DNA from 4 places in the Ensifer sp. GW823-FHT05D09 genome. Region 1 is predicted to be linked to each of the others. Evidence: riboswitches for the same ligand, from Rfam matches in the RefSeq annotation. Region 1 holds a riboswitch; each other region holds the start of a gene.
What was found. A riboswitch is a leader RNA that binds a small molecule or an ion and turns the genes downstream of it on or off. The one in region 1 is predicted to bind cobalamin.
Positions count from the first base shown of each region.

Region 2: it holds a riboswitch for cobalamin, as region 1 does, so the genes downstream of both, metE (5-methyltetrahydropteroyltriglutamate--homocysteine S-methyltransferase) here and bluB (5,6-dimethylbenzimidazole synthase) in region 1, are expected to answer to the same signal.
Region 3: it holds a riboswitch for cobalamin, as region 1 does, so the genes downstream of both, cobU (bifunctional adenosylcobinamide kinase/adenosylcobinamide-phosphate guanylyltransferase) here and bluB (5,6-dimethylbenzimidazole synthase) in region 1, are expected to answer to the same signal.
Region 4: it holds a riboswitch for cobalamin, as region 1 does, so the genes downstream of both, nrdH (glutaredoxin-like protein NrdH) here and bluB (5,6-dimethylbenzimidazole synthase) in region 1, are expected to answer to the same signal.

Region 1 covers NZ_JBXAIA010000002.1:577,047-583,009, reverse strand. The annotation lists gene AC1Q80_RS08550 (SDR family oxidoreductase) at 1-790, shown strand, start outside; cobalamin riboswitch at 903-1,110, shown strand; gene bluB (5,6-dimethylbenzimidazole synthase) at 1,156-1,947, shown strand; gene AC1Q80_RS08540 (DUF2865 domain-containing protein) at 1,856-2,935, opposite strand; gene AC1Q80_RS08535 (acyl-homoserine-lactone synthase) at 3,125-3,769, opposite strand; gene AC1Q80_RS08530 (helix-turn-helix transcriptional regulator) at 3,926-4,663, opposite strand; gene AC1Q80_RS08525 (NADP-dependent malic enzyme) at 4,832-5,963, opposite strand, start outside.
Region 2 covers NZ_JBXAIA010000005.1:298,669-304,631, reverse strand. The annotation lists gene AC1Q80_RS17330 (ABC transporter permease) at 1-94, opposite strand, end outside; gene AC1Q80_RS17325 (sugar ABC transporter ATP-binding protein) at 123-1,670, opposite strand; gene AC1Q80_RS17320 (substrate-binding domain-containing protein) at 1,736-2,764, opposite strand; gene AC1Q80_RS17315 (LysR substrate-binding domain-containing protein) at 2,962-3,867, opposite strand; gene AC1Q80_RS17310 (hypothetical protein) at 3,974-4,345, opposite strand; cobalamin riboswitch at 4,342-4,561, shown strand; gene metE (5-methyltetrahydropteroyltriglutamate--homocysteine S-methyltransferase) at 4,659-5,963, shown strand, end outside.
Region 3 covers NZ_JBXAIA010000002.1:757,227-763,189, reverse strand. The annotation lists gene AC1Q80_RS09425 (adenylate/guanylate cyclase domain-containing protein) at 1-1,014, opposite strand, end outside; cobalamin riboswitch at 1,227-1,628, shown strand; gene cobU (bifunctional adenosylcobinamide kinase/adenosylcobinamide-phosphate guanylyltransferase) at 1,767-2,291, shown strand; gene cobW (cobalamin biosynthesis protein CobW) at 2,295-3,359, shown strand; gene cobN (cobaltochelatase subunit CobN) at 3,422-5,963, shown strand, end outside.
Region 4 covers NZ_JBXAIA010000005.1:291,788-297,750, reverse strand. The annotation lists gene metE (5-methyltetrahydropteroyltriglutamate--homocysteine S-methyltransferase) at 1-132, shown strand, start outside; gene AC1Q80_RS17300 (acyl-CoA thioesterase) at 129-929, shown strand; cobalamin riboswitch at 1,086-1,310, shown strand; gene nrdH (glutaredoxin-like protein NrdH) at 1,613-1,834, shown strand; gene nrdI (class Ib ribonucleoside-diphosphate reductase assembly flavoprotein NrdI) at 1,851-2,267, shown strand; gene nrdE (class 1b ribonucleoside-diphosphate reductase subunit alpha) at 2,237-4,390, shown strand; gene nrdF (class 1b ribonucleoside-diphosphate reductase subunit beta) at 4,407-5,396, shown strand; gene AC1Q80_RS17275 (RtcB family protein) at 5,589-5,963, shown strand, end outside.

The sequences.
Region 1 (5,963 bases):
GGTCGCCATCGTCACCGGTGGGACGCAAGGGTTGGGGGCAACGATCGCCAGCCTGTTTGCGGAACGCGGGGCCGAAGGCATCGTCATCTGCGGGCGCAACACTGCCAAGGGAGAGGCGAAGGCTGAGGAGATCCGCAAGGCGAGCGGCGCGCAGGTGCTTTATGTCGAAGCGGATCTCGAAAAGGTCGAAGATGCCCGAAAGGTTGTCAACGCCTGCGACGCCACCTTCGGGCGGGTCGATGCGCTGGTCAACGCGGCAGCAATCACCGATCGCGGCACCATTCTCGATACAAGCCCCGAACTCTTCGACCGGATGTTCGCCATCAATGTGCGGGCGCCGTTCTTCCTGATCCAGGAGGCTGTCAAGGTTATGCGAAGGGAGGGCACTCAGGGCACGATCGTCAACATCGGTTCCATGTCGGCCATGGCCGGGCAGCCGTTCATCGCTGCCTATTGCTCGTCCAAGGGCGCGCTGGAGACGCTGACCAAGAACACGGCTTACGCGCTGTTGCGCAACCGTATTCGTGTCAACGGTCTCAATATCGGATGGATGGCCTCAGAGGGGGAAGATCGCATCCAGCGAGAGTTTCACGGTGCTGCAGCCGACTGGCTGGAAAAGGCGGCCGCCAGCCAGCCTTTCGGCCGGCTTGTCGATCCCAAGGAAGTCGCGCGCGCCTGCGCCTATCTGTCCTCGAACGAATCCGGCCTGATGACGGGGTCGGTCATCTGCTTCGACCAGTCGGTCTGGGGTGGCTATGACGGCTCGCCACATCCCGTCGCCCCGCTTTGATAGTGAGCCGCAAGGGCAGCGGTCGAAAGGTCTCCGATGTCGACCGCTGCCGAAAGGCTCGCACGGTGCCGGCGGGCACCCACCGAGTTGCTTGTCATTCCCTATGGGCTGTGCACTTATGGCGTCGTCAGGTGCCCGCGACGCGGGAGAATCGGGAATCCGGTGTCACTCCGGAACGTGCCCAACGCTGTGACGGGGACGGCTGCCCCAGGGATCTTGAGTTTTCTCAAAGTCTTGCCACTGGATCTTCATCGGATCTGGGAAGGCGGAGCGGCCGGGGGATCCGAAGTCAGAAGACCGGCCTGGCAAGATAGACCGAAACCCGCGCGGACGGCGGAAGGTTGTGCATTGTTGGGGATCGAACGATGCTGACTGACGCGAATGGCGGCCTTGCGGCCGCAGAAGCCTTTTCATTTGACGAGCGCGAAGCCGTCTACCGCGCCATCGAAACACGCCGGGACGTGCGGGATCAGTTCCTGCCCGACCCCTTGCCTGACGATCTGGTGATGCGCCTGCTCAATGCAGCGCACCGGGCGCCATCGGTGGGGTTCATGCAGCCATGGAATTTCGTCGTCGTGCGCCAGGCGGAAACCCGCGAGCGGGTCTGGCAGGCGTTTTCCCGCGCCAACGACGAAGCTGCGCTGATGTTCGATGGTGATCAGCGCGCGAAATACCGCTCGCTGAAACTGGAGGGTATCCGCAAGGCACCGCTCAGTATCTGCGTGACATGCGATCGCACACGCGGCGGCTCGGTCGTTCTCGGGCGCACCCACAATCCTGACATGGATGTCTATTCCACCGTCTGCGCCGTCCAGAATCTCTGGCTTGCCGCGCGCGCTGAAGGCGTCGGCGTCGGCTGGGTCAGCATCTTTCATGAGAACGAGATCAAGGCGATCCTCGGCATACCCGATCATGTCGTGATCGTCGCCTGGCTTTGCCTGGGCTTCGTCGACCACCTCTACCGTGAGCCGGAACTGGCGGTAAAAGGCTGGCGCCAGCGCCTGCCGCTGGAGGAACTGGTATTCGAGGAAGGTTGGGGAGCCTGCCGGAAGGCTGACGCCGCGATCAGTTGCTCTGAACCGGTTGGTAAGCCGGACCCTTGGGGTGGCGAAGGTCGATCGACGTTTCCTCCTGGGGCAGGAACGTCGGCCCGATGACCCGCACCTTGCTCTTGGCGGGATCGTAGGGGCGCTCTTCAGCGGGAACCGTCACCTTGGCAGAAGGGGCATCTGCCCCCTTATTGCCTTCGATGACGATGATCGAGGACTGACTATCGCTGGAATTGCCGCCGCCTGCCTTGGGCGTTGTTGCCACCGTCTTCGGGATCTGGCAGCCGCAGATGCCGGGCTTGCCGACGTCTCGCGTCCGGTAGGCAAAGGCGTTCGGCAATTCCCGATAGGGGCGTCCAGTCGAGGCGGAAACCATCTGGTCGCTCTCTTCGGTCGCAAGCTCGTGGAAGAAGAGCTCGGTTTCGGCACCCGGGCAGCGGGCGCGACAGGCCTGCTCGTCGCGAGCAAAGTCCGCCGGGCTCGCCTCGGACGAAATGGGGAAGAAGGCGCCGTCGCAGGTGCGCACGCACATGGTGCGAAGCGTGCCGGAATAGACGCCGCTTTCCGGAGGGTATCCGTCTGCGTCGCCATCGCGCAACAACGGCCCGTAGGATTCCTCCGGCGGCAGATCGCGCAGGATATTGCGATGCGTTTCCGGCGCGTCCGGGTCGGCGCTGGCAAATTCCTCGCGGTCGCCATAACAACCGTTGATCTCGAGTGCAGCCAGGATGCGCCGACGCGTGTCGTCGCCATCGCCCGATATCAGCTGCTGGCGTTCCGATTTGAGGATAGCGAGATTGTCTTCCATCTCGGCGATCAGGCTGTTGATATCAGCGCAGATATCCGGGTCGCCGCCATTGAACACGACGACGCTGCCTGTGCCGCAGCCGGCGCGGCGGCGATCGTTGCGCGCCCGACGCAATTCAATGTTCTGTCGCGAAATGGCGCTCGCGTAATCGCGCGTATCGGCCGTGGTGGTGATGGCTTCGGGCAATTGCGCAAGCCGGGTGTTCAGGCGGTCGCACACGCTGGAGGCCAGCGCCTGATCGGCAAGAACCAGAAGCAGCGGCAAAGTCGCCGCGGCAAGGGTTTTCATGTTCCGGAACAAGGGCGAACGTCCATTTCTGCAACCGCGCTGCGCCGCCCTTGTTGTCCGGGATCGGTCGCCGTCGGCATTTCCTGTTTCAGCCTTATCATAAGGCTTGTCACTGCGTGTGCAACGACAAGCCTCGTAATGCGTTAACAGTGTCGTCCTCTCGGACGAATGGACGGCTCCAATCCGGTGTCAGGCTGCGCGTGCGGTTTCCAGCGACATCGGCCGCTCAAGCACGGTGCCTTCGATCGCGGCGACGGCCTTCATGGCGCTCAGCAGCGACGGCGTCACTTCCCAGGCGACCGCCACGGCAAAGACCGAGCCGATCCGGTGCGGTTCACCGATGCGCTCGCCGGGGCAACCCATGCGACGGAACATCCGCTCGAGGAAGACGTCGGTGACCGTAACGATGTGGCTGATGCCGGAGGCAAGTCCGAGTTCGCCGACGCCGCACATCAGTTCTGCGGCGGCAACCGTGACCTGATTGGAAGCACGGTCCTGGGAAATTTCCGGATCGATGCAAAAGCGGCTCGATTCCCAGATCGAGGCGCTGCGGATCTCCGGGTTGTCGCCAAGCAGGATCGGGAACGTATCGTCCAGCATGTTGGGGCCAAGCGTCGGCAGCAGCCTCAGCGATCCGCGCAGCTTTCCGGTGTCCGGCGAATAGGACAGGATGTAGAGCGGGTTCGACTTGTCGTAGTTGTCGATCTCCCAGTCCCCATCGGTCTGAACGTCCCATTTCAGGAAGTCGTGAAAGACGCGCTTGCGCAACTTGAACATCTCGTCGATGGCCTGTGGGTGCTGTCCGCGTGTCCTGCCGTTGAGGATCCTGATCATCGTTCTCTCCATCCTTGTCTTTGGGGGATGGCGTGATGCTGTCAGTCCGGCGGCGGAGAAGAAACTGGCACTAGTGACAGTACCGGTAACGGATTTTTTACTCTAAATTTCGATGGGTTTCCGGAAGAGCGTGGGGGGGAGCGGCTCTAGCCCGGATCAAACTGTGGGGATCAGCGCATGGCGGACGGCCTGGGCCACGGCCTGCGTGTTGGAGACGACGTTGAGCTTGCGGCGGGCATTGGTCATGAAGAAGCGCACGGTGCGCTCGGAAATTCCGAGAATGGTGGCAATCTCCCAATAGCTCTTGCCGGCTGCCGACCAGGTGAGAACCTCGGTTTCACGGCCGGTCAGGCGCATCTCGCGCGTTGCCGCGCCACTAGTCATGGCCGCATTCTCGAGCATGCCGGCATGAAACAGGTTGGCGGCGAGCTGGAAGTCGCGCAGATGATTGCGCCGATAGATCGACCATTCGGCCGCCGACATGTTGACGTTGATGGCAAGCAACGCCATGCGGCCGGCCGGCGAGGGTAGCGGCAGGGCGACGCCTTCACTGGAAAGCCCGATCTCTTCGGCCGTCTTGAACAACGGCTCGCATTCGGGAAAGCGATGGCGCGCCGTCGTCCATTCGACCGGTCTGACGCCGCCGAGCGCCAGCTTGAGGATCGGATCGATGCGATAGAGCCCGCGCGTCAGATAAAGCTCCGCCGCGTAGGCACCGAATGTGTGGTGCAGGCGGCAGATCTTGAGCTCGTCCGCATAGGGCTCGGCTTCAAGATAAAGGAGATGAGCGATGCGAAAGGTACGTCGCATCAACGTAAAAAAATGGGCCGGCTCGACACAGCCTCCGCATTCCAGGATTTCCAGCATGTCGAGGACAGCCTGTTGTTCAGTCATGCCACAACACCGATTCTTGCCCTGAACCCCACAATGGTTGGGGGTTCACCTTTTGTCCAGAACCGTCATCCGCATTTGCTGTGGATTGTCGATCCTACAAACAATGGTTGTTGCCAGGATCGGATCGGAAACACAGGGCCGCCGGGTACGACGGCCCTGCAAAAAGTTTCAACCCGGATGGCTGGCTTCAACGACAGCGAGTGCTGCCATGTTAACGACGCCGCGCGAGGTCACGGACGGCGACAGGATGTGCGCCGGCAGTGCCGAGCCGAGCAGGATCGGGCCGACATGCAGGCTGTCCGTCATCGTCTTGACGACGCCGAGCGTGATGTTGGCGGCATCGAGATTCGGGAAGACCAGCAGGTTGGCTTCGCCCGAAAGCGTGCTGTTGGGCATGACGCGCTGGCGCAGAACCTCGGAGATGGCCGAATCACCATGCATTTCGCCATCCACTTCGAGGTCGGGCGCAAGTTCGCGCACGAGCTGCAATGCCTGACGCATCTTGGTGGCGCTTTCGGAATCGCGTGAGCCGAAGTTCGAGTGCGAGACAAGGGCGGCATGCGGCGTGATGCCGAAGCGGCGGATTTCCTGTGCCGCCATGACTGTCGTCTGGGCGATTTCTTCGGCGCTCGGGCAATAGCTGACATAGGTGTCTGTGAAGAACGTTGCGCCGCGCTGTGAGATGAGCAGGCTCAGTGCCGAGAAGTCGAGTACGCCTTCGCGCTTGCCGATGATCTGCGAGACGTCGCGCAGGTGCTTGCTGTAGCGTCCTTCGACACCGCAGATCAGTGCGTCGGCTTCGCCGCGCTTGACGGCAAGCGCCCCGATGACCGTGGTGTTGGTGCGCACGATCGTACGGGCTGCTTCCGGAATGACGCCGAGGCGGCCGACAAGGGCGAAATAGTCCTCGACATAGTCACGATAGCGCGGGTCGCCTTCGGGGTTGACCACTTCGAAATCGACATCAGGACGAATGCGCAGGCCGTAGCGACGCAGGCGCGTCTCGATGATCTGCGGACGGCCGATCAGGATCGGGCGGGCTGTGCCTTCCTCCAGCAGCACCTGGGCTGCGCGCAGCACGCGCTCGTCTTCGCCTTCGGCAAAGATCACGCGGTTCTTCTGCGCGTTCTTGGCGGCGGCAAAGACCGGCTTCATGATGAAGCCGGAGCGGAAGACGAAGCGGTTGAGCTTGTCGAGATAGGCGTCGTAATCCTGGATCGGACGAGTGGCGACACCGCTCTCTTCAGCAGCCTTGGCGACGGCCGGCGCGATCCTCAGGATCAGGCGCTGGTCGAAGGGC
Region 2 (5,963 bases), on a different contig from region 1:
GAATGATGGCGATCAGCCCTGCCTCGCGCATCGTGCCGATCCGTCGCCAGGCCGGAACCTGCACCTGCGTTGCAACCACCGTATCGACTGCCATTTCCGCCTCCCCATTCACTCTGCTTGTCTCAGGCAACATGCTCGGCCGCCCTGCTTTTTAGTGGTTCACCATGCTGCCCGACCCCGGAGGCAAGACGGATCACCGCCTCTTCCGACATCTCGGCCTCGCCGAGTTCGCCGGCGATGCCGCCTTCGCGAACGACCAGAACCCGGTCGCACAGTCCGAGAAGCTCGGGCAGTTCCGACGAGATGACGACGATGCCGATGCCCGAGCGCGCGAGGTCGCGCAGCAGCCGGTGAATTTCCGATTTGGCGCCGACGTCGATGCCGCGCGTCGGCTCGTCCATGAGAATGACCTTCGGCCGCACCGCGAGCTGCTTGGCGATGGCCACCTTCTGCTGGTTGCCGCCCGAGAGCGACGACACCGGCATGGCGATGCCGCCCATGCGCACGCCGAGCCGCCGGGTAAACTCGCTGGCGAGGTCCGCTTCCGCCTTCGCGTTCATCAGCCCAAGCGGCCCGGTCAGCGTCTTCAGATCCAGGACCGAAATGTTCTGGGCGATCGACATGTCGACGAACACACCGGATCCCTTGCGATCCTCGGAGAGGTAGACGATGCCGGTATCGACAGCGTCTCGATAGTTGCCGATCGCCTGCGTCTTGCCGTGCAGCAGCACGTCGCCGCGCACCTTGCGGCGCAGGCCGCAGATGGCTTCGGCGATCTCGGTGCGACCGGAGCCGATCAGTCCACCGATCCCGAGGATTTCGCCCTTGCGCAGCTCGAAACCGACACCGTCGATGCGCTCGCCGTCGCCGAGGCCGCGCACCGACAGGATGACCTCGTCGGATTGCTCGCCCGCTGCCTGTTTGGGCGGATAGAGCTGGGTGATCTCGCGGCCGACCATGCGACGCACGACATCGTCCGGTGTCACGTCGGTAATGCGTTCCGTCGAGACATGGCGGCCGTCGCGAAAGACAGTGACGCGGTCGCACAGGCTGAAGATTTCCGCCATGCGATGGCTGATGTAGATGATGGAAATGCCAGCGGCCTTCAGGTCGCGGATGATGCCGAACAGCGCCTGCGCCTCGGCCTCCGTCAGCGCCGCCGTCGGCTCGTCAAGGATCAGCACCCGGCAGTCGAGCGTCAGCGCCTTGGCGATCTCGACCAGCTGCTGGCTGGAAATGGAGAGGTCGGCGACCTTGCGGCGCACGTCGATCGGCGCCAGCCGGTTCATCACCTTTTGCGCATCGCGGGCAAGCGAGGCGTAGTTCATCAGCGGCGATCGCCGCCGGTTGGTTGCCGCCATGAACATGTTTTCCGCCACCGTCGCATCCGGGCAGAGCGCGATTTCCTGGTGGACGAGGCCGATGCCGAGCGTTTGGGCTGCGGCCGGCGAAGAAATCTTCGTCGGCGTGCCGTCGACGAGGATTTCGCCCTCGTTCGGCTGCAGCACGCCGGCGATGATGTTCATGAGGGTGGATTTGCCTGCGCCGTTCTCGCCGCAAAGCGCGTGGATCTCGCCTTTTTCGAGGTTGAAATCCACATTGGTCAACGCCTTCACAGCCCCGAAGTGCTTGGTGACGTTGCGGACCTGAAGGACCGGCTGCGATATCATCGCCTTCTCCACTCTCATGCGTTCGACTGGCTATCCGGACATCCGGATAGCCATGTCAAAGACCCTTACTCGTCAATGCCCTTGGTGCCGCGGCGCTTCAGGTACTTGTCCCAGTAGAAGTCGTCCGCATTGGCGGCGGTGACGATCGACAGACCATTGTCGACGAAGGGAATGCTCATCGGGTTGAAGCCGGAACGCTTGGCGTCGTTCATCGGATCGATGAGTTCGGGGTGCTTGGCAAGCCACAGCAGCATGAAGCCCATATAGCCCTGCATGCCCTGGTTGGGGTTGATCGAGCCGAACACTTCGCCGGCCTTGATCATGTCGAGGATGTTGGCGTTGACGTCGGCGCACATGACGAGAACCTTGCCGCCGCTTTCCTTGCTGGCCTGTGCCGCACCGATCGCCGAGTTGGCTTCCGGCATGAAGACAGCGCCGAGGTTCGGATTGGCCTGGATCAGGCTCATCAGGCCCTGATAGGCCTTGTTCGGATCCTGGTTGGAAGCGGCGCGGCCGACCAGTTTCATGTCGGGCCACTTTTCAGCCATGCGGCCGACAAAGGCCGTGATGCGCTTGTCGTGGTTGTCCTGGCCGGGGTTTTCCAGAACGGCGTATTCGCCCTTGCCGCCCATCTTCTCGGCGATCGCGTCGGCGGCATAGACGCCTTCGCGGGTGTTGTCCGAGGTGATGAACGAGATGCGCTTGGAGAGCGGCGAGTCGGCGGCAAACGTGACGACCGCCGTGCCCTGGTCGATGGCGCGGTTGATCGGCTCGATGAAGGGATCCGAGTTCATCGGGTGAACGAGGATGCCCGCCGGGTTCTGTGCCAGCGCCTGGTCGAAGGTGGCGATCTGCTTGTTGACGTCATATTCCGGCGTGCCGGTGTATTCGGTCTCGCAGCCGAACTGCTGGCCGGCCTGCTTGAACATTTCATAGACCGGGAACCAGTATTCGACGCCCGATACCATGACGTTCATGACATATTTTTCGCCGGGTTCGCAGCGAAACGGGTTGGCCGTCTCCGCGTTGGCAGCGCCAGCCAGAAACGTAGTTGCAATGACCGCCAGTGCGGTCGTGCTCAAAAAAGTGCGCAAGCGTCCTCCTCGAGGCCGAAGCCCCTCCCAAAAACCAATCGTGCCGTCAGAAATGACCGCTGATGTGTGAGTTTGCCGGAACTCCTCCTCGACTTCCGACTGTCATGATTAAAACCACGCCCCGGGGTTATGTCAATATAATTCACGCTATGAATAATAATTCATGACTGCATGTATATTGTCGCCTCCAATCAGAGTCATTCGCCCATCGCCGCTGCCAGCTGCGCGTTCGAGGCGGCGGCCTCGGCGATGATCCACTCGCGGAACGCCTGGATCTTCTTCTGCCGTCGGTGGCTTTGCGGATAGACAAGCCAATAGGCGCGGCCGTCCCTGACCACATGGTTGAACGGCCGGATCAGTTTTCCGCTGCGAAGCTCCTCGATCAGGAAGGTCGAGACGGCCATGGCGATACCGTGGTCGAGCAATGTGGTCGCCACATCCATCGCCTGGACGTCGAAAATCAGCTCGGTGCCGTTACTGGCGGGTGGCTCCACGCCGGTCTCGACCATCCAGCGCCGCCACCAGCTGGCATTGCCGAAGCGGCGCACCTTGAGTACGTCGGAGGGATGCCTGAGCTGATGTTTTTCCAGGAATGTCGGCGTGCATACCGGCAGGTATTCGATCGGGAAAAGCGGAAACACGTCGTGGCCCGGCCAGTCACCGTTACCGCTGCGCACCACGAGGTCGATCGCATCGCGCTTGAAGTCGATCAGCTCGGTCGACATGTGGACGCGAATGCTGATGTTCGGATGGGCCGCCTGGAACGAGGCGAGCCTTGAGCCGAGCCAGCTTGAGACCACTGTCGGAAGCACGGAGATATGCAGGTGATGTTCGGTCTTGTCGGCAATCTCGGAGAAGGCCGTCCCCAGGAGATCGATCGCTTCCGTCACCTTCGGCGCGAGCTGTCTGCCGGCGGCCGTCAACCGCACTTCCCTGGGCAGGCGGACAAAAAGAGCCGTGCCGGTGCGGTCCTCCAGCAGCCGGATCTGATAGCTGACTGCAGCCTGGGTCATACCCAGCTCCTGCGCCGCGCGGGTGAAACTCAGGTGCCGGGCGGCAGCCTCGAAGGCGCGCACCGCGCTCATGGGGGGAATCTTGCTCATGCGTTGAGATAAGCATTCTTTATGGCAGCATGCGAGAAACCGCTTTGCGCGAAACCGTGAAAATCCTCAATTTTCTCGCGAACACACCACCGCAGAAATGAAGGGGTTAGCAATGCCGAGCGCACTGCGATCGATCATCCGCCATGTCTGGAGTTTTGCCAGGAGAGCCGCCGACATCACGACGACAGTCGATACATTCAGCGAATTCCAGCTCCGAGACATCGGCCTGACGCGCGACAATGACAGCATTCGCGCGCGTGCAGGCGACATTGCCATTCCATGGCAGCCCGTAAAAGAGCCCGATCCCGGCAACGCTCCGTCGCCGCTTGTAGCCGATGACGGCGTGGTTCCCCTGCAGCAGCCTGTCGTGATGCGGTGCCGCGCGCCGTTGCCGCAAAATTCCCCAGCCCATCGAAACTTGAAAATAAAGACATAAACATTTCTTTATGCGATTGACCTGCCCGTCTTTGCAGGGCATTGTCAAACAATCGTGGTTCTGCGGCCCGTCTTGCGACGGGCCGGAGCTAAGAGGGAATACGGTGCGGCGCCGCAAGGCGCCCATGCCGGAGCTGCCCCCGCAACTGTAAGCGGCGAGCGGCCGTCCAATGATGTCACTGAGGGAGACGCCTCGGGAAGACGGGACGGTTCGTGTTGACCCGCAAGCCAGGAGACCTGCCGCGATCGATAACGTCCACGGGCGGGGTGTCCGATGTGCCGCCTTGACGAACGAGCCTGCCTCGGTCGTGGATGCGTCGCATTCAAAGCCTTGCCCACAACCTCGGGGTAAGGAAATGACCATCAAGACAGCCAATCTCGGCTTCCCACGTATCGGCAGACACCGTGAACTGAAGTTCGCGCTGGAGCGCTATTGGGCCGGCAAGATCGACAGACAGGATCTGCTCGCCGTTGCCGCGAGCCTTCGGGCGGAAAACTGGGCCGCGCAAAAAACGCGGGGGATCCAGATCATTCCATCGAACGACTTCTCACTGTACGATCAGGTTCTCGACACATCCGTGCTCGTTGGCGCGGTGCCGCCGGCCTATGGCTGGAAAGGCGGCCCGGTCGATCTCGACACGTACTTCGCCATGGCACGTGGTTCGACGACCGCGACCTGCGCTTCCGGCTGCACCCATGGCGGCCCGGACGGCGGCAACCAGGCGCTGGAGATGACCAAGTGGTTCGACACCAACTATCACTACATGGTCCCGGAATTCGCTGAGGACCAGCGCTTCGAGCTGACGCGCAACGCACCGCTGGAGGCCTTCCTTGAAGCGAGCGCGCTTGGGCATGTCACCCGTCCCGTCGTGCTCGGCCCCGTGACCTTCCTGAAGCTCGGCAAGGCGCCTGCCGGCGGGTTCGAGCCGATCGAGCTGATCGAGCGGCTGGTGCCCGTCTATGTGAAACTTCTCAGAGAGCTTGCGAACGCCGGTGTCGAATGGGTGCAGATCGACGAACCCTGCCTTGTGCTCGATCTCAACGAGCGGGAACGCCAGGCGCTGGCACTGACTTACCGGACGTTCGCTTCGGAAGTACCGCAGTTAAAAATCATGCTTGCGACCTATTTCGGCGCGATCGGTGACAACCTGCCGATAGCGCTTTCACTGCCGGTCACCGGGCTGCATCTCGATCTCGTGCGGGCGCCGCAACAGCTGGACGCCCTCATCGAGTCGGCGCCAGCACAGCTGGTTCTGTCGCTCGGGGTCGTCGATGGCCGCAATGTGTGGCGGACGGATCTTGCCGGTCTCTTCCGCCGGCTGCAGCCGCTGGTCGAGGCGCATGGCCGCGACCACATCGAGCTTGCGCCGTCGTGCTCGCTGCTGCATGTGCCTGTTGATCTCGATCTCGAACGGGCGCTCGACCCGGAGCTCGTCACCTGGCTTGCCTTCGCTCTGCAGAAACTGGACGAGCTCAGCCTGCTTGCCCGCGCCTTCGAGCCCGGCCTTGCCCATCCCGAACAGGTCTTTGCAAAATCGATCGCGGCCGCCGAAGCGCGGCTCACCTCGCTGAAGGTCCATGACCCGCTGGTCGCCGGACGCCTGAAGAACCTGACGGCAGCCGACAGCCGTCGCCAGTCGGGCTTTGCGACGCGCCGTCGG
Region 3 (5,963 bases), 180 kb from region 1:
CTGTAGTGCAAAGACATCGGACAGTGAACCGTCGAACTTTCCGGCCCAAACGTGGCCGCCGCTGAGACTATCGACGAGCTGGGCATTGATCCGCAGTTGCTCTCCGGCACGCTGCACACTGCCTTCAAGCACGTATCTGACGCCGAGTTCTTTGGACACCTGCCTGGGTGTCACCGCCTTGTTCTTGTAGGTGAAGGTCGAGTTGCGCGCGATCACGAACAGGCCGGAGACCTGGGCGAGCTCGGTGACGAGCCCATCGGTCATGCCATCGGCGAAATACTCCTGCCTCGGATCGTCGCTCACATTGGCAAACGGAAGCACCGCGATCGACGGTTTGTCCGGAACACTCAGGTTCGATAGTCGGACTTGGGGCGTTTCCACGGGTGGCTCCCACGGCTGCCACCAGGCGACGCCGCTCGCCGCCACAAGCACGACCGCGGATGTAGCAAGTGCCGGCCAGCGCGTCATGCGGCGCGTTGCGGCTTTCGCGCTGCCCGCGTGGGCTTCGTTCAGCGCCAGGCGATAAGCCCGAACCGGCTTTTCGATATGCTTCAGGCGTTGTTCGCCGAGAGAGACGAAACGGACATCGAGGTGTTTCTCGACCTGATCGTAGGCGGTGCCGGAAATGACGATCCCACCCGGTTCGGCGAGGCTCTGCAGGCGCTCGGCAATGATCACGCCATCGCCTTGAATGTCGTCGCCTTCAACGATGACATCGCCAAGATTGATGCCGATGCGAAATTCCAGCCGCCCCTCTTCGGAGCCGCGGCTATCGGATTTCGCGCGCTGAACCTCCACCGCGCAACGGACCGCTTCGACGACACTGTGGAACTCGACCAGCAACCCGTCGCCCATGGTCTTGATCAGCCGTCCATGGTGCGCGGCGATCCGTTGTTCGAACAGGTCGTGCAGATCGGCCTGAAATCGCGCGCATGTACCCTCCTCGTCGGCTTGGGTGAGCAGTCCATAGCCGGAAACGTCGGCAATCATCACGGCGGCGAGCCTGCGTTCCATTTGCCTACCGGATCAACGAAGCCTCTTGTTGGGCTAGTTTATCGCATTATCTGCAATCGCTAAAATGAAGTTCGCCGCCGTGGTGCAGCGCTTATGCCGTGTGACGACGACTTGCGGCCCCGGGGTACTTCGCGTTCGGCAAATCGTCGCGCGACGCAATTCGGCCGGGGAGGTGTCGCACGCGTCGATTGACTTTGCACCGCCCGCTTCCTAATCATCTGACGTTGGATGGTTTCCCCGGATCGTGGCGATGCGGGGGAATAATTGGGAATGTGACGGATGGACCCAAATCGGGCATCCTTATCGCAGCCGACCCCGCGACTGTAGAACGGTCAGGGTTCGCCATCGGGCTGAAGACCGGCTACCTCTGGATTGCATGGGCAATCGAAGGCGGTTCGGAATTCAGCCGGAAAAGCCACTGGCGTGGCTTCGTGATCAGCCGGGTTGGACGCCTCTTCTTCTACGAATCGTCCGCCTTTCACGAAACATGAAAACGCCGGGAAGGTGAGGCGGGCCGTTCGGGCCCTTGCGTTGTTTTTCGCGTCACGACGCGAAGCGATGTCTGGGCGCGTGACGCCGTGAGCCAGGAGACCTGCCGTCCGACAGGGGCATTCCGCCCGAAGGGAAGCCCGCTTCCCACGCCATCACGGAGGTTGTCTTGGCTTATCGACCATTTTCCGAACGCGCCTTTGGCGCGGTGAGATGCTGTTGCCGCTCGAACTCGCGACCGAGCACGTGAGGCCGCAACGCACATGAGCAATTCCCATGCCGGGCCGGTTCTGGTCCTCGGCGGTGCCCGTTCCGGCAAATCCGGCTTCTCCGAAAGGCTCGTCGAAGCCTCTGGGCTCGCCATGCATTATGTCGCGACCGGCCGGGCCTGGGACGACGAGATGCGCGAGCGCATCGACCATCACAAAGAAAGGCGCGGCGAAGGTTGGACGACGCATGAGGAGCCGCTCGATCTCGTCTCGCTGCTGACACGCATCGACGACGAAAATCGCGTGGTGCTCGTCGACTGCCTGACGCTTTGGGTCACCAACCTAATGATGGAAGAACGCGACATGGCGGCGGAGTTCGCTGCCCTTGCCGCGTTTCTGCCCGAGGCTCGGGCGCGCCTCATCCTTGTTTCCAACGAAGTCGGCCTCGGCATCGTGCCCGAGAACCGCATGGCCCGCGACTTCCGCGACCATGCCGGCCGGCTTCACCAGATCGTTGCGGAGAAATCCGCGGAAGTTTACTTTGTCGCGGCCGGATTGCCGCTGAAAATGAAGGGTTGATCCATGACCACTGCGAGAGCCAACCAGGGCAAGATCCCGGCGACCGTCATCACTGGCTTCCTCGGTGCCGGCAAGACGACGATGATCCGCAACCTGCTGCAGAACGCCGACGGCAAGCGCATCGCGCTGATCATCAACGAATTCGGCGATCTCGGCGTCGACGGCGACGTCCTGAAGGGCTGCGGCGCGGAAGCCTGCTCGGAAGACGACATCATCGAGCTCACCAATGGCTGCATCTGCTGCACGGTTGCCGATGATTTCATCCCGACCATGACAAAGCTGCTCGAGCGCGAAAACCGTCCTGACCACATCATCATCGAAACGTCGGGTCTGGCGCTGCCGCAGCCGCTGATCGCCGCCTTCAACTGGCCGGATATCCGCAGCGAAGTGACTGTCGACGGCGTCGTCACCGTGGTCGATAGCGCTGCCGTTGCCGCTGGCCGTTTTGCCGACGACCACGACAAGGTCGATGCGCTGCGCGTCGAGGACGACAATCTCGACCACGAAAGCCCGATCGAGGAACTGTTCGAGGACCAGCTGACCGCCGCCGACCTGATCGTGCTCAACAAGACCGACCTGATCGACGCCTCGGGCCTCAAGGCCGTGCGCGACGAAGTGGCTTCGCGCACCAGCCGCAAGCCGACCATGATCGAAGCCAAGAACGGCGAAGTTGCCGCGGCCATCCTGCTCGGCCTTGGCGTCGGCACGGAAAGCGATATCGCCAACCGCAAGTCGCACCACGAGATGGAGCATGAAGCGGGCGAGGAGCATTCTCACGACGAGTTCGACAGCTTCGTTGTCGAGCTCGGCGCGATCGCCGATCCGGCCACCTTTATCGACCGCCTCAAGGGTGTCATTGCCGAGCACGACGTGCTGCGCCTCAAGGGCTTTGCCGATGTGCCCGGCAAGCCGATGCGCCTCTTGATCCAGGCTGTTGGCGCCCGCATCGACCAGTATTACGACCGCGCCTGGGCTGCCGGCGAGAAGCGCGGAACGCGCCTCGTCGTCATCGGCCTGCACGACATGGACGAAGCTGCGGTGCGCGCGGCCATCACCGCGCTCGCCTGACGCCTTGAAGCAACGTAGATCCAGGAAGAAACCTTCCTGGAACTGCTTGAACGGATAGAACAATGCATCTGCTTCTCGCCCAGAAAGGAACGATCGCCGACGGCAACGAAGCGATCGATCTGGGGCAAACGCCGGCCGACGTGCTTTTCCTGTCGGCCGCCGACACCGAGCTTTCCTCGATCGCCGCGGCCCATGGTCGGCGCGACGATGGGGCAAGTCTGCGTATCGCCAGCCTGATGAACCTCATGCACCCGATGTCGGTCGACACTTACGTCGAGCGCACGGCGCGGCATGCCAGGCTCATCGTGGTCCGGCCGCTCGGTGGCGCCAGCTATTTCCGTTACGTGCTGGAAGCATTGCATGCCGCCGCCGTCACCCACCGCTTCCAGATCGCGGTGCTGCCGGGCGACGACAAGCCCGATCCGGGGCTGGAGCCGTTCTCGACCGTTGCAGCCGACGATCGCCAGCGCCTCTGGGCCTATTTCACCGAAGGTGGCGCCGACAATGCCGGACTGTTCCTCGATTATGCCGAGGCGCTGATCTCCGGTGCGGAAAAGCCGCAGCCGGCAAAACCTCTGTTGAAGGCTGGTATCTGGTGGCCGGGGGCGGGCGTCATCGGCGTCAGCGAATGGCAGACCCGTGTCCGGGAAAGGACGGTCGCCGGGGAGGGATTCGAACCCCCGACCATCGGGATCTGCTTTTATCGCGCCCTGGTGCAGAGCGGCGAGACGCGGCCGGTCGAGGCGTTGATCGAGGCGCTTGCCGCTGAGGGCATGCGCGTGCTGCCGCTGTTCGTCGCCAGCCTGAAGGATGCCGTTTCGGTCGGCACGCTGCAATCGATCTTTGCGGAAGCTGCACCGGACGTGGTGATGAACGCCACAGGCTTTGCCGTCTCGTCTCCCGGCGCCGACCGGCAGCCGACCGTGCTGGAATCGACCGGCGCGCCGGTGCTGCAGGTGATCTTCTCGGGGTCGTCGCGGGCGCAATGGGCGACCTCGCCGCAGGGGCTAATGGCGCGCGATCTTGCCATGAACGTCGCCTTGCCCGAGGTCGATGGCCGCATCCTCGCGCGCGCCGTCTCCTTCAAGGCGGCCTCGATCTACGATGCCAAGGTGGAAGCTAACATCGTCGGGCACGAGCCGCTTGCCGACCGGGTGCGGTTTGCTGCGAGGCTCGCCGTCAACTGGGCGAGGCTGCGCCGCGCAAGGCCGGCCGAACGCCGGATCGCCATCATCATGGCCAATTACCCCAACCGCGACGGACGGCTCGGCAACGGCGTCGGGCTCGACACTCCGGCGGGCACCGTCGAAGTGCTGCGTGCCATGGCGAGCGAGGGCTATCTCGTGACCGGCGTGCCGGAGGATGGCGACGCGCTTATCCGCTATCTCATGGCCGGGCCGACCAATGCGGCCAGCCGTGACCGCGAGATTCGCGAAACAATTTCGCTGAGCGATTACAAGGTGTTCTTCGATTCGCTTCCGAAACAGATTCAGGATGAGGTGAGCGGCCGCTGGGGCGCGCCGGAAACCGATCCGTTCTTCGTCGACGGCGTGTTTGCGCTGCCGCTCGCCCGCTTCGGCGATGTCGTCGTCGGCATCCAGCCGGCGCGCGGCTACAACATCGATCCGAAGGAAAGCTACCACTCGCCGGACCTCGTGCCGCCGCATGGCTATCTCGCCTTCTATGCCCACCTGCGTAACCAGTTCGGAGCGCAGGCGATCGTCCACATGGGCAAACACGGCAATCTCGAATGGCTGCCGGGCAAGGCCTTGGCGCTGTCGGAGACCTGTTATCCCGAGGCGATCTTCGGGCCGCTGCCGCATGTCTACCCCTTCATCGTCAACGATCCGGGTGAGGGCACGCAGGCGAAACGCCGCACCAGCGCCGTCATTATCGACCACCTGACGCCGCCCTTGACGCGAGCGGAATCCTACGGGCCGCTCAAGGACCTCGAGGCGCTGGTCGACGAATACTATGACGCAGCCGGCGGCGATCCGCGACGGCTGAGGCTCTTGAGCCGTCAGATCCTCGACCTCGTGCGCGATATCGGCCTCGACCACGATGCCGGCATCGACAAGGGCGACAGCGACGACAAGGCGCTGGAAAAGCTCGACGCCTATCTGTGCGACCTCAAGGAAATGCAGATCCGCGACGGCCTGCACATCTTCGGCGTGGCGCCGGAGGGGCGGCTCTTGACCGACCTGACGGTGGCGCTCGCCCGCGTGCCGCGCGGCCTCGGCGAAGGTTGTGACCAGAGCTTGCAGCGGGCGATCGCCGCGGATGCCGCACTCGGCTTCGATCCGCTCGATTGCGTGATGTCCGATGCCTGGACCGGCTTGCGCGCGGACCTGCTTGCCGAGGTTTCCGACCAGCCCTGGCGCACGGCCGGCGATACGGTCGAACGCATCGAGCTGTTGGCGGCGGCGTTCGTGTGTGCCGAGACGCCGGCGCCCGAGGACTGGGCGGCCACCCGCGCTGTGCTTGGGGAGATCGAGGCACGGTTGAAACCGTCAATCGTCAACTCGGGTGCTGCCGAAATGGCCGGTTTCCTGACCGGCCTCGATGGACGCTTTGTGGCGCCCGGACCATCCGGCGCGCCGACGC
Region 4 (5,963 bases), on a different contig from region 1:
GTCAACCCGGATTGCGGCCTCAAGACCCGCCGCTGGGATGAAGTGCGCCCGGCGCTCGTCAACATGGTTGAGGCGGCCCAGGCGCTGAGGCAATCTTTCGCCGCCTCCCGCCGGGATGCAGCAAGCGCATGAAGCGTAACAGCGATATCGAGATGGCGCCGGGGGAAACCCCGGCGCCTGCCACCTTGGTCGACATCGTCTTTCCCGGCGACACCAATCATCACGGTACGCTCTTCGGCGGCGCGGGCCTGGCGCTGATGGACCGGATTGCCTTCATCGTCGCCACGCGCCACGGCCGCGTTCCGTTCGTCACCGCCTCCTGCGACCGTGTCGATTTCCGCGCCCCTGCCCGCATTGGCCAGATCGTCAGTTTTACCGGCCGTCCGATAAAGGTCGGCCGGAGGTCGATGGTGGTCGAAGTCGACATGATCGCCGAAGACCTGATCGGGGGCACAAGTGATCTGTGTACCCGCGGCCAGTTCACCATGGTGGCGATGCCCGAAGGCAAGCACGCCGGATGGTCGCTGCCTCCGCTCGACAGCACTACGATCTCGCCGGCAAAAGACGATGCCGTCCGTATGGTCGATATCGTCTTCCCCGATCAGGCCAACAGCTTCGGCGCCATGTTCGGCGGCGATGCACTGGCGCAGATGACCAAGGCGGCCTTCATCGCCGCCACGCGGGCAAGCCGCAGGACAACCGTGCTTGCCTCCTGCCAGCACATCGATTTCAAGCATCGCATCACCGTTGGTTCGATCATCGAGGTCGTTGCCCGGATCGTGAGAACCGGACGGAGCTCGACAACGATCGAGGTCGAGTTGTGGTCGGAAGATTTGGTGGGCACAAAACGGACGCTGACGGCCCGTGGCGTCTTCATCATGGTGGCCGTCGACCGCGACAACCGCCCGGTGCAAGTCTTCGCGGCCTGACGCGTTCGACGCGGGGAGCCGTCAACGACGGCTCTTCATCCACAGGCTTTGTTGGAACCGCGCATTTACTCCCCGTTATCCACACCCGGGAAAATATTGTCCGTTCCCGCGGGCATCGGCACCATCGAACCTATTGACGCAATTTCCCGGCCATATACTATATCTAGTGTTCGAGGTTCTTCCGATTCGCAAGGATTGGGAGCGAAGATGGGAATACGGTGCGCTGTGGCGATTTCGCCTGGCTAAGCCGTGGCTGCCCCCGCAACTGTAAACGGCGAGCAACTGTCCAGCATTCGGCCACTGAAGCATGAGGCTTCGGGAAGGTCCGGACAGAAGCACCGACCCGTGAGCCAGGAGACCTGCCTCGATCGATAAACGTCCACGGGCGGGGTGTCCGGAGAGGTCAGAGGTGTGCTTGCGGCAGGATGAAACCTGCCTGTTCGTCTCGACGTCTCCCCGGAAGCGCCGTCTTCAACTTCGGGGTGAAGTCATGTCCGCGTCATCGAATTCCTACTACTCGCCAATGAAGAGGCGCTGGAACCCGCGCATCTGACGAAGAGGTGCGCTCGGTCGTTTCGGCCAGAGCAAGCCGTCATCCTGCCAGCCCTGCCCTTTCGCCGGAGCGTGTTCGCGCGCCCGCATGCCTTTTCATGCCCAGATCCAGCCGACCCAACGAGGAAGAAATGAACGTCACCGTCTACAGCAAGCCCGCCTGCGTCCAATGCACCGCCACCTACCGTGCGCTCGACCGCAAGGGCGTCAACTATGAGGTCATCGACATCTCGATCGACGAGGACGCGCTTCAGACGGTCAAGGGCCTCGGCTACATGCAGCTTCCCGTCGTCGTCGCCGGCCCGGAACATTGGGCAGGCTTCCGCCCCGACAAGATCAGCGCCCTCTCCTAAAGAGAGGTGCGGCGCGATGGGGCTGCTCGTCTATTTTTCCACCCGCTCGGAAAACACCCATCGCTTCGTCGGCAAGCTCGGCCTGCGCGCCAAACGTATTCCCGTCAGCCCGACCGACGGGCCGCTTGAGATCAAGGAACCCTATGTGCTCGTCGTGCCGACCTATTGCGGCGACGACGGCCGGGGCGCAGTGCCCAAACAGGTAATCCGCTTCCTGAACGATGCGGACAACCGCTCCCACATCCGCGGCGTGATTGCCGCGGGCAACAGCAATTTCGGCGCGACCTACGGGATCGCCGGCGACGTGATCTCGGCCAAGTGCCAGGTTCCGTATCTCTACCGGTTCGAATTGCTTGGAACCGACGAGGACGTCGCCAATGTCAAAAACGGGATGGAACGATTTTGGACGTCTCAACACTCGAACGCCCCTTGAAGGCGACGGAAGCGGCGCTTGATTACCACGCGCTGAACGCGATGCTGAACCTCTATGACGAGGACGGCCGGATCCAGCTCGACAAGGATCGGCTGGCGGCGAAGCAGTACTTCCTGCAGCACGTCAACCAGAACACCGTGTTCTTCCATAACCTGCGCGAGAAACTCGACTACCTCGTGGTCGAGGGCTACTACGAGCAGGAGGTTCTCGACCAGTATTCGTTCAACTTCGTGCGCGACCTGTTCGATCACGCCTATGACAAGAAATTCCGTTTCCCGACCTTCCTCGGCGCCTTCAAGTATTACACCAGCTACACGCTGAAGACCTTCGACGGGAAGCGTTACCTCGAGCGCTACGAGGACCGCGTCTGCATGGTGGCGCTGGCGCTTTCGCGCGGCGACGAAGCGCTCGCGCGCGACATGGTCGACGAGATCATCTCCGGCCGCTTCCAGCCGGCAACGCCAACCTTCCTCAACGCCGGCAAGAAGCAGCGCGGCGAGCTTGTCTCCTGCTTTCTGCTGAGGGTCGAGGACAACATGGAGAGCATCGCGCGCGGCATCAATTCGGCGCTGCAGTTGTCGAAGCGCGGCGGCGGCGTTGCGCTCTCGCTCACCAACATCCGCGAGGCCGGCGCGCCGATCAAGCAGATCGAAAACCAGTCCTCGGGCATCATCCCCGTGATGAAGCTCCTGGAGGATTCGTTCTCCTACGCCAACCAGCTCGGCGCGCGCCAGGGCGCAGGTGCGGTCTACCTCAACGCGCACCACCCCGACATCATGCGCTTCCTCGACACCAAGCGCGAAAACGCCGACGAGAAGATCCGCATCAAGACGCTGTCGCTCGGCGTCGTCGTCCCGGACATCACCTTCGAACTCGCCAAGAACAACGAGGACATGTACCTGTTTTCGCCCTATGACGTGGAGCGCGTCTACGGCGTTGCCTTCACCGACATCTCGGTCACGGAAAAATACCGGGAAATGGTCGCCGACAGCCGGATCCGCAAAAAGAAGATCAAGGCGCGCGAATTCTTCCAGGTCCTAGCCGAAATCCAGTTCGAAAGCGGTTACCCCTACATCATGTTCGAAGACACGGTGAACCGCGCCAACCCAATCGCCGGCCGGATCACCATGAGCAACCTGTGCTCGGAAATCCTGCAGGTCAGCGAAGCCAGCGAATACAATGACGACCTGTCCTACAAGCACATGGGCAAGGACATTTCCTGCAACCTCGGCTCGCTGAACATCGCAGCCGCGATGGACAGCACGGATTTCGGCAAGACGATCGAGACCTCGATCCGGGCGCTGACGGCGGTGTCGGACATGAGCCACATCTCGTCGGTTCCCTCCGTCGAGAAGGGCAACGACGACAGCCATGCGATCGGCCTCGGCCAGATGAACCTGCACGGCTATCTCGCCCGCGAACGGGTCTATTACGGCTCGGACGAAGGCATCGATTTCACCAATATCTACTTCTACACGGTTACTTACCACGCCATCCGCGCCTCAAACCGCATTGCGGTCGAACGCGGCACGAGCTTCAAAGGCTTCGAGAACTCGAAATACGCCTCCGGCGAGTATTTCGACAAATACACCGAACAGGAATGGAAGCCGGCGACGGAGCGGGTGCGCGAGCTGTTCGAAACCGCGGGCATCGATATCCCGACGCAGGAAGACTGGCTGGCGCTGAAGCAGGCCGTGATGACCTCCGGCCTTTATAACCAGAACCTGCAGGCGGTACCGCCGACCGGGTCGATCTCCTACATCAACCACTCGACCTCCTCGATCCACCCGATCGTGTCGAAGATCGAAATCCGCAAGGAAGGCAAGATCGGCCGCGTCTACTACCCGGCCGCCTTCATGACCAACGACAATCTCGACTACTACCAGGACGCCTACGAGATCGGCCCGGAAAAGATCATCGACACCTATGCGGCCGCGACCCAGCATGTGGACCAGGGCCTGTCATTGACCCTGTTCTTCAAGGACACGGCGACGACCCGCGACATCAACCGGGCGCAGATCCATGCCTGGAAGAAGGGCATCAAGACGATCTACTACATCCGCCTTCGTCAGATGGCGCTGTCCGGCACGGAAGTGCAGGGCTGCGTCTCCTGCGCTCTTTGATATCCCGGGGAACACAATGAACATCCAAGTAAAGACCAAGGCGCCCAAGGGTCCGCAGGCCGTGCGCGCCATCAACTGGAACCGTATCGAGGACGACAAGGACCTCGAAGTCTGGAACCGGCTCACCGGCAATTTCTGGTTGCCGGAAAAGGTGCCGCTGTCGAACGACATTCCCTCCTGGGCAGCACTTCGCCCGGAAGAGCAACAGCTGACGATCCGCGTTTTCACCGGCCTGACCCTGCTCGACACGATCCAGACGAGCATCGGCGCGCCGACCCTGATGGCGGATTCGATCACGCCGCATGAGGAAGCTGTCTATTCCAACATCTCCTTCATGGAAGCGGTGCACGCCCGCTCCTACTCCTCGATCTTTTCGACGCTTTGCTCGACGCCAGACGTCGATGATGCCTATCGCTGGTCGGAGGAGAACGAGCATCTGCAGAAGAAGTCGGCGCTCATTCTCGAGCACTATCGCACGGCCGATCCGCTGAAGCGCAAGATCGCCAGTGTCTTCCTCGAGAGCTTCCTCTTCTACTCCGGTTTCTACCTGCCGATGTACTGGTCGAGCCGCGCCAAGCTGACCAACACCGCCGACATGATCCGGCTCATCATCCGCGACGAAGCGGTGCACGGCTATTACATCGGCTACAAGTTCCAGAAGGGCCTCGAGCGCCTGAGCGAAGAGCGCCGGCAGGAGATCAAGGACTTCGCCTTCGACTTGCTGCTCGAACTCTACGACAACGAGGCGAAATACACGGAATCGCTTTACGACAGCGTCGGGCTGACCGAGGACGTGAAGAAGTTCCTGCACTACAACGCCAACAAGGCGCTGATGAACCTCGGCTACGAGGCGCTGTTCCCGGCCGATGCCTGCAAGGTCAACCCGGCGATCCTCTCGGCGCTGTCGCCGAACGCCGACGAGAACCACGACTTCTTCTCCGGCTCCGGCTCGTCCTATGTCATCGGCAAGGCGGTCGCCACCGAAGACGAAGACTGGGATTTTTGAGCGCAAGGACGTCTTCCGACGCCCCAGCATTTTTTCTCGGACCAAACTGGTCCGGGGCTGAAAGCCTTGAGCGGCTTGACCGTGCTGCCGGCCCATGTCGGCCGCAGGATTGACTGCCGGCCCACTTTCAACTAGTGAGTGCGCCAATCCGTATTGCCGCGGCTGCTGACCCCAAGGCAACGGAGAATCCAAATGTCCAACCAACATAATCCTATCGTCCGGAACGATGTCGTCTCCGGGCATGCGATCAGGTCCGTCGTCGCGATCGACGAGCCTGAGCATCAACGCGCGCGCGCACTTAACGATCTCGCCTCGGCCCTTCCATCGCCGGAAGCACTGGCGATCCGTGGTGCGGTCGCCGGACGCATCGTCACGACCCCGGATTTCCATCCGGGCAAGCCGGTTCCGGTCGGGCTGGTCGCCGACATCGAGAATGCCGTCCTTCCGCATCTGATCGGCAACGATATCGGCTGCGGCATGCGCATGATCGTGCTCGACGACATCCGCGAGGACGAGCTCGGGCCTGGCCTGGAGGGACAGCTGCGGCATGTCTTCTTCCAGGGAGGG